2 regions of the Weissella sp. ESL1156 genome follow, and region 1 is predicted to be linked to the other one. Evidence: predicted binding sites of a transcription regulator. Region 1 holds the regulator's gene; the other holds the start of a gene.
What was found. Region 1 encodes Rex, which represses fermentation and respiration genes when NADH is low (regulators of the CRP and FNR family bind a similar motif). Its sites were predicted from a motif close to TTGTGAANTANTTCACAA; they were not measured.
Positions count from the first base shown of each region.

Region 1 (8,045 bases):
GTCGACATATTTTTTTGGCGTTTATCCACACCCTTAGGCGATTTTATTAATTCTCGTGTTCGTTTGAACAGTCCTGTCATTATAAAATGACCTCCTTGCTACGATTAGCTTACCACATCTTATTGTAAAGATGCAGTTGATTCACGGATAACCAACGCCGTATCAAATGCCGCTACTTGCCGTTCAGCATCTGGATGATTAATACGAGCTATCACTGTTTTTAACGCCGCTTCAGCAACTAACCAGACTGGTTGTGCAACAGTCGTTAATGCTGGCCGAAAAAATTCTGCATAGTCAGTATCATCATACCCGACAACCGACATATCTTCAGGAACCCGAATACCATGCGCATTTAATCCGGCAATTAAACCAATTGCTAGTTCATCATTTAATGCAAACGCTGCTGTGGCTTGCGTAATCGATACGGCCATCGCCGCTGCCCGACCAGCATGTTTTGTTAAATTACGAGTCGCAACTTCGCTAACTTTCGCCCCTGCTGCTAACATTGTTTCTTTAAACGATGCGGTTCGATATTGTAAATTGTCGGTATAAACTTGATTACCCAACAAAACGACATGACGATGCCCCAGTGCTAACAAATGTTCAGCAACGAGCCGACCACCTTTTTTATCTGACGCATAAACGGCATCCGCTTCTGCCAATTCATCATGATTTTCTAACACAACTAGTGCAATCCCACGTTTTTTTAAACGATGTGCCACGGTTACTGGTTTCGTCAATTGGCTTGCCATAATAATACCATGTACCCCTGCATTCACTAATGTTTCAACTGTTTGATCTGTTTTTGCTGGTACAGCAGTCATAATTGATAACGACACATTGTCAGGTAAATTTTCTTGCATCCGTTGAATTAAATCACCAAAAAATGGTGCTCTTAAACTAGGAACAACAACGCCAATTAGTATCGTTGATCCTTGTTTTAAACTCCGTGCACTCGCATTGGGTACATATCCGATTTCATCACGCGCTGCAAATACTTTGGCCTTGGTTTTATCAGAAAACCGCGTACCCTTACCATTTAAGACTTGTGAGACAGTCGCAATTGATACGCCTGCCAAACTAGCCACATCTCTGATTGAAACTTTACCCATGCCCTACCTCTTATCTCAATGATCAATTAATAGATTCGTTGATTTGCCAGTTTGTTATGCAATTAACTTTTTGATCATAAATTATCTTTACTAAAACATTTTACCAACTTTTAAAATGCCTTTCAAAAGTTTTATTTCTAAACTAGCTGTTTACTTTTAATAAGAATGTAGTAAAATATACTCCTGTAAAACGAACAGGGTAGATTCAGGTGCGTTAAGTGCTGTGGAAACGGAATGTGGGCCATGGACGAAGGATTACCGCGATGCTTGAATCACATTCACTGTAACAAGTGAAACCCTCCAATTAATAAGGAGGTGTTTTCAAATGAAAACATTAGAATATGTCTTACCACATTTACGTACACGACAACTTGCTATGCTGGGCATTTTAATGGCATTACAAATAGTCATTAGTCGTTTCTCATTCGGCACTGCTACCATCAAAGTTGGCTTTACGTTCTTGATTGTCGGAGTGATTGCTAAGTGGTATGGTCCCTTTTGGGGAATGCTCGTTGCAATTTTTACTGATGTCATTAGTAGCTTAATGAATGGTTATGGTTATTTCTGGGGCTTTACTATTTCTGCAGTAATTGCAGCCGCTATTTACGGCTTTTCTTTCTATGGCCGCCAAACGCTTTCTTGGTTACGGATTATTTTAACGGTTACAATCGTTTTGTTAATTGTTAATGTCATCTTAAACACGCTATGGGTTGTCATGATTGGTAACATTCACAATTCACAAACGATTACTTCTCTAATTTGGGTACGTGTCATCAAACAACTTGTTTTTTTGCCGATTCAAAGTATTTTATTATATCTATTGCTGAATAACACAACCATTGATCAACTACATCAAAAAATTTAATTAAAAATTATTTTATAATGCAAAAAAAAGGTCGATCAGCTTCCACCATCTAGGGAGCTGATCGACCTTAATTTGCATCCAAATGACTAATTATAGAAATTAGAACTATTTTTAACCTATTATTAGTAACTCCGATGCACAGTTAGGCCAACTTCTCGACAAGCAACTTCAAAAGAACTCGCAAATTTATTACGAACATCTGGCGTTGAAAAACATAATTTTGTTTCAGTGTTAATATCACCACAACCAATTCGATAAACACAACTATCATAAACCTGACCAACATAAACTTCTGGCCGACAAGTCAGTGTTTCTTCTAGTGCTGTTGCTAATTGTTGTACAGTCTGCTCTGAAATATCACGTGAGCTTTGTAATAGGTGACGAATTAAGGTACATCCCCCTAACTTGTTCTCTTGGCATACTTTCATTTCCTGCATTTTAAGCCTCCAAAACTTGTTTCTGACTGTTGTCAGTTGCTAATTAAATTTTACATAATTATCATAACCTAAAATCATTTTTTTATCAAACGTATAATTAGTTTCATTTTTATGAAATACATTATCTACCATTTCATGGTATAATTAATCATATTAACTATTTCACAACAAACGAGGAAATTTTACATTATGACCGAATCTATTTCTAAAACCCAATATCTACAAACAATCTTAGAATTAAGCGGTGGCGATGAGTCAACAAAAATTTCTAACAACCAAATTGCTGAACATTTAAACGTCACTCCTTCATCGGTTTCTAATATGCTGGCAAAACTACAAGAAGCTGGCGAAGTTGATGTTGTGCCTTATTATGGTGTCACACTCACAAAACCTGGTCGTGAAACAGCCCTCCGTTTAATCCGTGCCCACCGTTTAATTGAAACATTTGGTGCAACAAAATTAGGCTTATCAATTTCAGAAGCCCACTCAAACGCTGATCACCTTGATCACGATGCTAATGATCAATTTATTAACGCCCTAGATAAGTACTTAGGTTTCCCAAAATTAAGTCCCCAAGGTCTCAGCATTCCTGATATCGACCATCATTATTCACCAAAATCATTACGTTCATTACGTGAAGCAAAAGATAATGAAACTGTCACTATCAACAGCTTTACTGAAGACTTAGAACTATTACAATATACTGAAACACTACACCTAGGATTAAATACAACTTGGACAATTAAAGAGCGTTTGCCATTTGATGGTCCCCTTGTTTTAGTTTCGGGTGATCAAACAATTCAAGTAACACAACATGCCGCTGACTTTATTTATATCAACGACTAGTCATTCCAAAAAAGCACATCAGTTACCAAAATTGGTTCCTGATGCGCTTTTTTATATTATATTGGTAATGATCGTTGTCTTATTTTTCTCCAAAATTGTTGATAAAATACAAAAGCGTTTGCAGCTCATTTGTTAAGTCAACGTTTTGTACACGGACAGACTTTGGCACATCCAAGCGTAATGGTGTAAAGTTTAAAATACCACGAATGCCTGCGGATGCTAGGCGCTTGGCAACATCTTGTGCTACATTGGCCGGTACTGTCACAATTGCGACATCAATTCGTTGATCAATGATTTGCTTTTCTAAATCATCCAAACTATAGACAGGAATACCCGACTGGATCGTATTAACAATTTCTGGATTAACATCAAAAGCTGCTGCAATTCGTGCATTAGAACTTTGATGAAAATTGAAGTTCAATAAGGCCTGTCCTAGATTTCCGACTCCTACCAATGCGACTGAAGCTAATGTATCTTGATTAAGAATTTCACCAAAAAAATTCATTAATGCCTCAACATCGTAGCCATAACCACGCTTACCAAGTGCGCCGAAGTAAGAAAAATCACGTCGAATCGTTGCGGCATCAAATTTCACAGCTTCGGATAATTCGTTTGATGAAACGCGGACAGTCCCAGAGTCTAACAGCAATTTCAAATAACGATAGTAAATTGGCAATCGCTTTGCCGTTGCTCTAGGAATATCATGTTCAACCATTAGTTCGACCTCTTTTTTTAAAATTAACTATTTTCACAAACATTTCCAAAGATTGTGAAACTCATATTAGTTATTATCATAACATATTTAATCATTTATGTGAACTAACTAACAATCGAACATTCACAAAATAACTATTTTTTGTAAGCGTTTTCTAGATACTATCATTAACAAACACAGTATCTTTCAGCACGTCTCGCTCAAAAAGGACTATTGATCTAGCTAATCTGACTAACTAGATCAATAGTCCCTAAACCTATTTTAAAATTTCATAATGCCCATGATTAATGCTTTGGCTTACCTTTGTTTTTACGATGCTTTCTTTGCGCTCGTTTTTCTTTTGCAAACCGTTCTTCACGCGATACAATGACTTTTTCCCCTGCATGTTTACCCTGTCTTTTGGTTGTTATCCCAGTTGCCTGTTTAATAGGCCGATCATGATGAGTTATTGCCGTAGTTGCTGACCTCACGGCTTGCTTGCGAGACATCTGGCTACCAGAAACCGTTTGAATATCAACTGCTACCATCTTTTTTAAATCACGCAGGTCATGATCGTTACCAAAAGAAATCACTAATCCTGACTTCCCCATACGACCAGTTCGCCCTGCACGGTGCGTATAAGTTTCACCATCACGTGGTAAATCAAAATTGATTACTGCTGTTAAATCAGGAATATCCAATCCTCTCGCACCAACATCTGTCGTCAACAGAAATTTGGCAACACCTTTTTTAAAATGCATTAATGATTTCGCACGCGTCGTACTTGAGTCACCTCTCACCAAAGTTGCCATGGCAACATGTTCATGTGCTAAAAAGCTAGCCGTAATTTTAAGTTGCTTTGTCGTATTAAAAAATACTATCGCTTGAAAGTTCTTTTGGGCAGCTAACTGACGTAAACGTTTTTGACGTTGATCATGTGCGGTTGGCCAAAATTCATGTTTAATCGTTGTTGGCATCATAACATGACGCTGATCAATTCGTATAAACTCTCTATCAAATAAACCGTTAGCAATGGTTGTATCAACTTCAGTAGCGCCAAATAGTGCCACTTGGATGTCTTTATCATTGATAATGTCCCAAATATGATCAATTTGATTTGCTGTATCATCACGCAATAATTCATCAGCTTCATCTAAAATTAATGTTCGTAATCGTTTTAGTTTCAGCTTGCCACTATTCATCAACTCATTCACACGACCAGGTGTACCAACCAAAATTTCAGGGTGCTTTTTTAACCGGTCAACTTGATGCTTGATGTTTGCCCCACCTGTCAACGACAATACTTTTAGTGATAACACATTAGCCCACTCACGAGCAACACGTGTTGTCTGCATTGCTAATTCTTGTGATGGCGCTAAAATTAATAACTGTTCACCATCATCTGGTACTAATTTTGGTAACAATGGCCAAATGAAAGCTAATGTTTTCCCGGTTCCTGTTGGTGCAAGCGCATCAATTGACTCACCTGCTGCCAATGGTTCTGCGACTGCTTCTTGAATGGGCGTTAGTGACTGAAACCCGATCGTTGTTAATCGCTCTTCAAAACGAGAGTCCATGTTTTCTCCTTCGTCTGTCACTTATTTTTCATCTGCTGGGAAGACAATTCCCGCATCTTGACGCAAATCAAATAGTACTTGATTGACTGTTTGACTCAGTGTCAATAATGCTTGATACTCTGTTTCAGTTTCTGTAGGATGTTTTAACATGTCAGCAAATTTGACAGCTTCAGCAACCATTGGATTTTCTAAAGGTGTTTTACTTAGTTTTTGTTGACCACCCTCAGCATCGTGATAAGTAACATCCACTACTTCAGCAATATTACCAATAACCAACGTGTCACGCCGACCTAGAATTTCAGATTGCAAATAGCTATTTGAACCCTTACCAAATTCAATCGTGACATCAAAATCTGCATAACGTAGAATAGCAATTCCACGCCCATCTGCCCCATTCCGAAGTGTTGTTGCAAAGTAATGACTTTTTTGCGGCTTACCAAATAATTTAATTGCTGCATAAATTGGATAAACGCCTAAATCAGTTAGTGCCCCAGCACTGAATTGACGGCTCAATACATTGGGTTCATGGCCTGCTAAATAATCATCGAAACGTGATGAATATTTTTCATAAACAAATGTTGCACCTGCAATTTTAGACATTTTAGCCACTTGCGCTTCAACGATTTTAAAATTGGGTTGTTGAATATGCCGTGCTGCTTCGAACAGGCGGACATTCGTATGTTCTTGAAGTAATGTCATGATAATTGTGTATTCAGTTGGATTTGAAAAAGCAGATTTCTCAACGATAACGTTTAAGTCATGCGTGATTGCCCCTTTTACTTGCTCAAAATGAACACTATTTGGTGAAGCAATATAAACAACATCAATACCACTGGTATAGAAATTTTCTAAATCAGTATAAATATTTGTGACATCAAAATTATTACCAAATGAGCGACCTGATTCTTCATGACGTGAATAAACGGCTGTTAATTCATATTCACCTGATTCATGAGCTGCTTGCACGAATTGCTTGGTAATCCAATTAGTACCAATAATGCCCAGTTTGTATGCCATAATTAGTCTCCCTTATTATTTTTCATAATCAATTATTTTTAATTATACCATTGAAAGCGAACCGACTGGTACATAAGTCGTTGAGTGAATCTAAAAGAGCTGTCAACCCAACCATTTCACATGGCAGATTGACAGCTAAATGACTTTGAAAAGTAAGCGTAATTATTTTACGGTAGCCCCAAGACTATTCTTGAAATGATCTAAAGCCCATTCTTGACCGTGTTCCGTAAATGTTGCGACCCCATTTTTTAGAATCGTTAATTGATAATTCAGATTGTATGCATAAATTGCCGTATGCAACACACAAATATCAGTGCAGACGCCAACTAATGTTAATTCATTTATCTGACGTTCTCTCAAAAAGTTATCTAAATTAGTATTTTGAAAGGCCGAGTACCGATTTTTGTTAAATTTATAGACTTTTTCATCTGTTTGATGTGCTTCATACCAAGGTTGCAATTGACCATACAAGTCTTGGCCCCATGTTCCCACAATATTATGAGGTGGAAACAATTGATGTTCTGGATGATAATTATCATCCTCAAAATGCGCATCTGTTGGCAAAATGACATAATCACCATTGTTATAAAATGCTTGAGCTTGGTCAACAATGTATTGTTCTAATACCTGACCAGCTTCACCACAAGTTAAGGCACCCTTTGTATCTACAAAATCATTGGTATAATCTATAATTACTAGCGCTTTTGCCATGTCTTGTCACCCTCCTGTTACCCGATTATACCATTAAAAAAGCCATCAATCTAACTATTTTCATAGCAAATTGACAGCTTTTAAAGGCTTATCTTTAATCAACACGTTCAAGGACAGTAATCGACTCAATATGTGTTGTTTGTGGGAATTGATCAACGGGTTGAACATCACCCTTAATATCGTAACCTTGCGCCTTGAATTGGACAATATCACGAACCAAAGTTGCTGGGTTGCAGCTAATATAGACAATCTTCTTTGGCTTCATTTTGACTGCTGCATCAATTAACTCAGGTGTCAATCCCTTACGTGGTGGATCAACAAAGATAACATCCGGTTTCAAGCCCTCTTGTTGCCAAGCGACCATCTTTTCTTCAGCTTTGCCTAACTCAAATGTCACATTGTGTACATGGTTGAGATCTGCATTTCGCTTGGCATCATCCACAGCGCTAGGCACAACTTCCACCCCAATGACTGACTTTACTTTATCCGCAATCGTTAATGAAATCGTACCAATACCTGAATAAGCATCAATCACTGTATCTTCACTTGTCAATTCTGCTTTGTCTGCTGCTAACTGATACAAAACTTCAGTTGTTTGTGGGTTAACTTGATAGAAAGAATTTGGACCAATCGCAAATGTCTTATCAAACAAAGTATCTTTAATGACCTTATTACCCCATAATACGTGATTCACATCACCCAAGATAACATTAGTCTTATCTTGGTTAACATTTTGAATAATTGAAGTGACTTCAGGTAAAGCTTCTTTGATTTGTGGCACGATAA
Region 1 is NZ_CP196372.1:68,418-76,462, reverse strand. Features, by position in the region: gene ACSKY2_RS00465 (DUF3114 domain-containing protein) at 1-80, opposite strand, end outside; gene rbsR (ribose utilization transcriptional repressor RbsR) at 120-1,112, opposite strand; THF riboswitch at 1,306-1,398, shown strand; gene ACSKY2_RS00455 (folate family ECF transporter S component) at 1,438-1,977, shown strand; gene ACSKY2_RS00450 (hypothetical protein) at 2,100-2,414, opposite strand; gene ACSKY2_RS00445 (metal-dependent transcriptional regulator) at 2,604-3,260, shown strand; gene ACSKY2_RS00440 (redox-sensing transcriptional repressor Rex) at 3,340-3,975, opposite strand; gene ACSKY2_RS00435 (DEAD/DEAH box helicase) at 4,260-5,531, opposite strand; gene ACSKY2_RS00430 (Gfo/Idh/MocA family protein) at 5,553-6,548, opposite strand; gene ACSKY2_RS00425 (cysteine hydrolase family protein) at 6,711-7,259, opposite strand; gene rlmD (23S rRNA (uracil(1939)-C(5))-methyltransferase RlmD) at 7,354-8,045, opposite strand, start outside.

Region 2 (8,045 bases), 500 kb from region 1:
TCATTAGTTGATATGAACAAAATTCAAGTGCATCCTACTGCACAACAAGATACTGATCATGTTTATTTGATTGGAGAAGGTGTGCGAGGTGAAGGTGCCATTTTAGTTAATCAAGATGGTCAACGTTTTGTGAATGAGATGACTACTCGTGATGAAGTAACTGCGGCAATTAATCATTTAAATGAAGATGGTGCGACGCTAATTTTTGATCAAGGCGTACGCCAGGCATTTCCAGCCATTGATTTTTATGATGCTGTTGGCTTAGTAAAGCAGGCAGATAGTTTGTCACTACTTGCTGAAAAAGCTCATTTAAATAGTGAAAAGCTTGTGACAACGGTTGCAGAGTGGAATGAAAGTCAAATATTAGGGATAGACACAACGTTTGGCCGGCAGAATGTCATTCATCGTGAGCTGACGATGTCACCATTTTATGCGATTCATATTAAGCCTGCTATCCATTACACGATGGGAGGTATTAATATTAATCAGTTGACGGAAGTTTTAAATAGACAGGGAAATAAGATTAATGGGTTATATGCTGCTGGTGAAGCTGCTGGTGGTTTACATGGTGACAATCGAATTGGTGGTAATTCAATTGCCGAAACTGTTATTTTTGGCCGTCAAGCAGGAATCCAAGTTGCAAAATACATTTTAGAACTTTAAACTGCTATTTTTACTTGCATATTATTTTTATATTAGTACCATGAAATATGAGTATTATTATGTCTGTTGGGAGGAAAACAGTAAGACAATGAACAGTGGTACCGACGATTCAGGTGATAGACAGGGTGTTATCGATTCACAAAAGAAAGAAAAAATCGTACGTATTATTAGTGAACTAGCGACGATAATGTGTGTATTGATGTATGTTTCGTATATTTCAGAAATAAATAGTAATTTATCGGGACACCCCGTACCGCTTAGTCAACCGCTAACAATGATGTTAGATGCAATCTTATGGACTGGTTATGGATGGTTAAAAAAATATCGTGATTGGCCGCTAGTGATTTCAAATGTACCTGGCGTATTTTTTGGAATTGTGACAATTTTGACGATATATATTCACTGACAGTAAAAAGTTAAATATAAAAAGTGACTGGCTATTTTCATAGTCAGTCACTTTTTGTTTTTTAAAATAAAATGTTGTCTATAAAGTTTATTGTGCCACGTAGCCACCATCAATAACAAATTCTGATTCTTTTAAAGCGAAATAAACACAGCTATAGGCGATATTATCTGGTTCCCAAAGATGTTTCATTGGTGTTTTAGAACGTTGTAACATAAATTCAACCATACCAGGGGCATTTTCTTTAACCATGGGTGTGCGAATGTAACCAGGTGTGCAGTTATTCATATTTTTAATGATTTATGCCGTTATAATTAAAGAAACAAAATGACGCACTTAATTGTTAATAAAACGTTTTTATTTATTTAAATATATTTTAATAGTATGTTTAATATAATTTTTAGTATAAAAATAAGTCAATAATATGTCATTACAAAAATCACTTGATATTTGTTGCGTAAGCGTTTACTATGTTTGTGAGGGTTATTTATATACAAAAGGAGATTTTATCATGGAAGCACTTGTGTTAACGGGGATTAAACAGTTAGAGGTGAAGGATGTTGAGCGTCCATCAGTATTACCTAATGAGGTCTTAATCCATACTGCATTTGCAGGAATTTGCGGAACAGACCATGCGTTGTATGCTGGATTACCTGGTTCTACAAATGCTGTGCCACCAATTGTTTTGGGACACGAAAATTCGGGCGTAGTTACTGAAGTAGGGGATGCAGTCACAAATGTTAAAGTAGGGGATCGTGTGACTGTTGATCCTAATATTTATTGTGGTCAATGTAAATTCTGCCGTACCGGGCGTCCTGAATTATGTGAGAATTTGTCAGCTGTTGGTGTGACGCGTGATGGTGGTTTTGAAGAATATTTTACTGCACCAGCTTCAGTCGTTTATCAAATTCCTAATAATGTTTCATTGAAATCAGCATCAGTTGTTGAGCCAATTTCTTGTGCTGTTCATGGTATTAAGCTTTTGAAGGTATCACCTTACCAAAAGGCTCTAGTTATTGGTGATGGCTTTATGGGTGAGTTGTTTGTTCAAATTTTGCAAGCTTATGGTATTCATCAAGTTGATTTAGCAGGTATTGTTGATGAAAAACTTGCAATGAATAAAGAAAAGTTTGGTGTTAAGAATACTTTCAATACAAATAATGGTGATAAAATTCCGACAGAAGCTTACGATGTTGTGATTGAAGCAGTTGGTATGCCACAAACACAAGAAGAAGCGATTGCATCAGCTGCACGAGGCGCACAAGTATTGATGTTTGGTGTTGGTGGTCCAGATGCAAAGTTTGAAATGAACACATATGAAATTTTCCAAAAACAATTAACAATTCAAGGATCATTCATCAATCCAAATAGTTTTGAAGATTCGTTAGCTTTGTTATCGTCTGGTAAATTAAATGTTGAAAATTTGATGTCACATGAATTGGATTACAAGACAGTTGATGATTTTGTTAATGGTAAATTAGGTGTTGTTTCTAAGGCTGTCGTCAAAGTTGGTGGTGAAGAAGCTTAATTGATCTTTGAAACGCAAAAATAGTGATGTAGACGCATCAGTGAGTGGCTTTTTTGCTCAGATATCAGATAAGTGTTAGTTGACGTTATTGGGAGAATATGTCTTTCGTAACTTACTTTACTGATTAATTGCTGTTGGCATATAACATCAGTGAATACGAAATAGGTGTTATTATAAAAAGTAAAGGGGAAAATGATGGCATTTGCTGATTATTATTCAGGATTACAACATGTTGGTATTCCAACATCTTCTTTAGAGGAATCGGAAAAATTTTTGGAAAAGTTAGGATTTAAAAAAGTTGGTGATTTTCCAGTTGGTCATGTTATCTTTATGCAACGTGAAAATTTAGTTATTGAAGCATGGGCAGGCGATGAAATTGTTGGTAAGCCTGGTGCAATTAATCATATTTCAATGGACACAAATGATGCAGATGCAGCATTTGTGGCAGCCAAAAAAGAAGGCTTCCAGTTAATTGATAATGAAGTACAACATTTACCATTTTGGGATAAAGGCATTAAATTCTTTAATGTTCAAGGACCAGATGGTGTGATTGTTGAGTTTTGTGAAATAATTGCGTGAGATTAACAAAAGAAGCTAGGATAAAAGTAAAAACAAATCTGAATATTCAAATTATACATGATGAAATTGACTACTTATCGTAATTATATGATAAGCACCTGTTGAACTACAGGCGTCATCTTCGTATAGTATGGATATTTATTGTTAATAAGACTTTTATCCTAGCTTCTTTTGTTAGTGACGTATGAACTTATCATCGTGTGATGAGTCAGATGTATCTTTTCGATAACGTTCGACGGTCATATGTAAATCGTATTTCTCTCGCAATTGTGCTAAATCTGTCATCATTTCTGATGCGTGGTGCTTATCGAGTGCATCTTGATTTTCCCAACTATCAATTAGCATGACCGTTTCAGGATCATCCCAGGGTATAAAATAATGATATTTCAAGTTGCCTTTTTCAGCACGAATTTTTGCAACAATTCCCTGGTCAATCATTTCTTGAACAAATTTTTTTGCAGCACCATTTGTCCCAGTGTAGTATAAATTAACGGTTAAACACATTGTTTTTTCCTTTCGCCTGTGTCTTTTAAACAGTACTATTATATTAGAAAACGATTTCAAAATCAAAAGAACAGATATCATATCAGGCACTAAATGATTAAATAACATGAAATGAGTGAATTTTATACTGTCGTTATTTTAGTATAATATCCGTATATGTTACAAATATTTATAACAATTTTTTATTTAAAAAAGAACTTGAAATCTAATTGATTGACATCAGGACATCAGTAGATAACAAGTTCTTATTTTTGTTATTATGTCTATTTCGTAACGGCCGTTGTAATATCTTCCACTGCTAAAATAGACTCTTTGATCGTATCCGTGGTAATTGGCGTTTTCGTAGGAACGAAATGCATTTGCGTACTTGGGTCCGCTGCAGTTTGCGCAAGATATTCAATATCTTGGTCACTAATATCTTTTAAATCAAGATCCGCTAGGCTAATTGGTAAACCAAGCTTGATATAGAAGGGTAATAGCTTTTTCAAATCGTCAGTGTGATGTTCAATCGCCAATAGGACGAGAATACCATAAGCAACTTTGGCACCATGTAGATGTGATGATGTTGCTGGAAAGCTAGTCAATGCGTCATGAATGGCGTGAGCACCAGAGGCACGACCATAGTCATCACCCCAACCGCCAACAGTTCCTGCCATAACAATAATCGTTTCAGCAACCTGGCGCCATCTTGGTGTTAACTGACCTGCGCGCATATCATTTACGGCGCCAATAGCATGCTTGAGCAAAATTTCTTTACAGTTACGACCCATTTGTTGTGAAATCATTAGGGCAATTGTATATGCGTTTTCAGGTAATTGTTCAAAAATAAGTTCAGATTCATAGAATTTTGCTAAAGTATCACCAATACCAGCCACAAAATAATCAATTGGTGAATTTAGAATAACCTGTGGATTTAATAACATTAAATTTGCGGTTTCTAAATAGATTTGATGATCAATATGTTCACCGGATTCTTTGTAGTGGACAGAAATAGCAGACCAAGGTGCGCAATTACTAGCTAAAGTTGGTATTAATACAAGGTAACGATGGGTTCCTGTTGTGACACTTTTAGCGGTATCAAGAACTTTACCACCACCAAGACCAACGACCATATCAATTTGATTCTCATCTGCAATGCTTCGTATCCGAGCAATTTCTTCATATGAACATTCACCGCCAAAAGGCACGTCAATGACTTTAACATTAGTTGGCCAATCGGGTAAGTACGGTTGTGCAGCCGCTAAAGATTTCTCACCATGTAAAAATAATAATGACTTAATATTTAATTCATTAATAAATTCTGGTAAATAATTGTAAGCCTCATTATCTGAAATATAACGCTGTGGTCCACTTTGTGAAATCATATGATGCTCCTTTATAAATTAATTAATAAACCTAACAAACTATCTGTGTAATGGGTTCATTAGTGACGTATTATCGACCTAAAAAAATAAAAAGTCAATTATTTTTTAATTAAATTCTAATTATTTTAATTTATCAGTATTGTTTATTGTTGTTACAATATTTTTATTAAAAATTTATTCATATATTCTTGCATTTAATCATGTCATGTTGGAAATATGATTAAATGAAAGTATGTTTTTGTATTAATCAGTTAATTTCAGTAGAATGATAGGTAAACAGAAGGGAGATTCGTGTGATGCCACTTGTGAGATTTGATTTAATTAAAGGACGTACAAAAGAGGATATTGAGAATATTCTGAAAATTACGCAAATAACTGTAGTCAATAATTTTGGGGTTGATCAACGAGACTGCTATCAAATTGTAACGCAACATGAGCCCTATGAAATGAATATTCAGGATACAGGATTGGGTTTTGAACGGAGTCAAAATGTGCTGGTTGTCTCGGTGACTAGTCGGCCTCGAAATGAATCTGATATTAAGAATTTTTATGCGGAGTTAGCCCATGAATTGGCAGGACACAAGTTAGTGGCTGAAAATGATTTGATGGTTAATTTTACGATCAACGGGGATGCTAATTGGAGCTTTGGCTTTGGTGAGGCACAATTTTTAACGGGGAAACTTTAAATAGCGATGATGTTTGGAGAAATTGGAACACAAGTTGTTATGACACCCTTAAACGTGTTTCAAAAAATGACGTCTTTCCAACAACAGGCACCTAATTGTCGTTACAATCGTCTTTAGAACGTCTTTTATTTCATTCTCGTTTTGTTATATTTTGTAAAAAATATGGTTGATAATGATGGCGTATGCAATATAGATTGGTAAGCATCAATAAATGATAACTCATTTACCAGCGTCATACGGGTAAATTGCACGTTTTGAAAAATTTTGAGCAAGTTGCTGGTCATATACCTTCAGATTTGTTAGACTTTATTTAGTGAAATAAATCACAAAATAAGAACCGTAAATTTTTCATATGGGGGATAATAAATATGATTAAAGCATTTTCAAGTCCAGCACACTATGTTCAAGGAAGTGGGGTATTGGATCATCCCAAGGAATACCTTGAAAACTTTGGAAAAAAACCAATATTATTGTGTGATGAGATTGTTTGGGGAATTGTGGGTGAAAAATTAAGTCATATCTTATCATCTGATTTTATGGTAACGCATGTGACCTTTGGTGGTGAAGCGTCAGAGGAGGAAATTGATCGAGTCGTTGCCATTGGTGAGAAAAATGCAAATGATTTTATTATTGGTTTAGGTGGTGGTAAGACATTAGATACGGCAAAAAATATTGCTGATAAATTACAAATTCCTGTTGCTATTTTACCAACAGTAGCTTCAACAGATGCACCTTGTTCAGCATTGTCGGTACTCTATACACCTGAAGGACAATTCACTAATTATGCTTTTTATGATAAGAATCCAGATATCGTTTTAGTTGATACAAAGGTTGTTGCTAATGCACCAGTACGGAATTTAATTGCTGGTATTGGTGATGCGATGGCTACGAATATTGAGGCACAAGATGTTGCAAGAGGGTATAATAATTCAATGTTAGGACAATCACCAACACTGGCATCTTTGGCGATTGCACAAACATGTGAGGATAATTTGTTTGCGCACGCCCATGAAGCTGTTGCTGCGACAAAAGCTCATGTTGTGACAGCAGCTCTAGAAACAATCGTTGAAGCAAATACGTTACTAAGTGGTATTGGCTTTGAAAGTTCAGGGTTGGCTGCTGCCCACGCCATTTATAATGGTTTTACCGTTTTGTCTGGTGAAAGTGAAAAAATGATGCATGGTGAAAAAGTTGCCTATGGATATCTTTGTGAACTAGTGTTAGATAATGTTCCAACGGAAGTATTAAATAAATATATTGATTTTAATCAATCATTAGGTTTGCCAACAACTTTGGCTGATTTACACTTAGAGAATGCAACATATGATGATTTCTTAAAAGTTGGTCAGCAAGCAACAATTCCAACAGAGACAATTCATCAAATGCCGTTTGAAGTAACTGCGGAAGATGTTGCTAATGCGATTATGACTGTCGATAGCTATGTTAAAAATAGAGAAAAAAAGAATTAATAATATTTAGATGAGAAGATTTGGTTATAAAATAGCTGAGTCTTTTTTAGTGACTGCTTGTATAATGTATTTTAAGTACAGACTGTGTTGGAGGAATCGAACAATGAAAAATCAATTGGGAAGTTCATTAAAAAAAATTCGTAAACAACAGCATCTTTCACAGGACGCTGTTGCACGAGGTATTTGCGCACAGTCAATGTTATCAGCTATAGAGAATGGCAAGTATATGCCGAATGCACGTTTGTTGCTATCTTTGTATGACCGTCTTTCAGTTAGCTTAGATGAAATTAGCTTATCTAGTGATTTTTTGATCTCAACTAATAAACAGTTTAATCAAGTACTTTCCAAATTGTGCAACCAACATCAATATGAAGACTTAAAAAAATTTTTTCAAACGTAATTATTGCTAACGCAAGTCAAGTACAGATCGCTAAAATTTTGTCAAACCCACAAACTTTAATAAAATGGGTACCAGAAATCACATTAGTAAAGCAAGAAGGCGACCACTTCGTAATTACTAGAAGTGGTTCGGCAGTTAATCAATATGAGAAAATTACTGTCAAAACAGAAGATGGTATTATCGAATATACGAGTACTAGTGGTAATTTATCATATGAAATTATATTTAAATTAAAGGGTAATCATGAACAAACGACTGTTCAAGAAGATGTTTATTTAGCAGAAAAGGCGGAGATACATTTACCGTTACAATTACTGAAACCAATTGCAAAGCATGCTCTTAATATCAACTTAAATCATTTAAAGACATATGTTGAGCGGGTAGGTCATATTGAAAAATAAAGAGACAAAAAAGATCAAAGTGAAGATAAATCCTTCATTTTGATCTTT
Region 2 is NZ_CP196372.1:566,719-574,763, reverse strand. Features, by position in the region: gene ACSKY2_RS02855 (flavocytochrome c) at 1-663, shown strand, start outside; gene ACSKY2_RS02850 (SemiSWEET family transporter) at 752-1,069, shown strand; gene ACSKY2_RS02845 (hypothetical protein) at 1,157-1,318, opposite strand; gene ACSKY2_RS02840 (zinc-dependent alcohol dehydrogenase family protein) at 1,578-2,594, shown strand; gene ACSKY2_RS02835 (VOC family protein) at 2,790-3,173, shown strand; gene ACSKY2_RS02830 (putative quinol monooxygenase) at 3,348-3,677, opposite strand; gene ACSKY2_RS02825 (iron-containing alcohol dehydrogenase family protein) at 3,941-5,041, opposite strand; gene ACSKY2_RS02820 (tautomerase family protein) at 5,338-5,727, shown strand; gene ACSKY2_RS02815 (glycerol dehydrogenase) at 6,099-7,196, shown strand; gene ACSKY2_RS02810 (helix-turn-helix transcriptional regulator) at 7,300-7,596, shown strand; gene ACSKY2_RS02805 (SRPBCC family protein) at 7,635-7,997, shown strand.
Region 2: the regulator Rex is predicted to act here: its motif matches at 6,039-6,056, upstream of ACSKY2_RS02815 (glycerol dehydrogenase).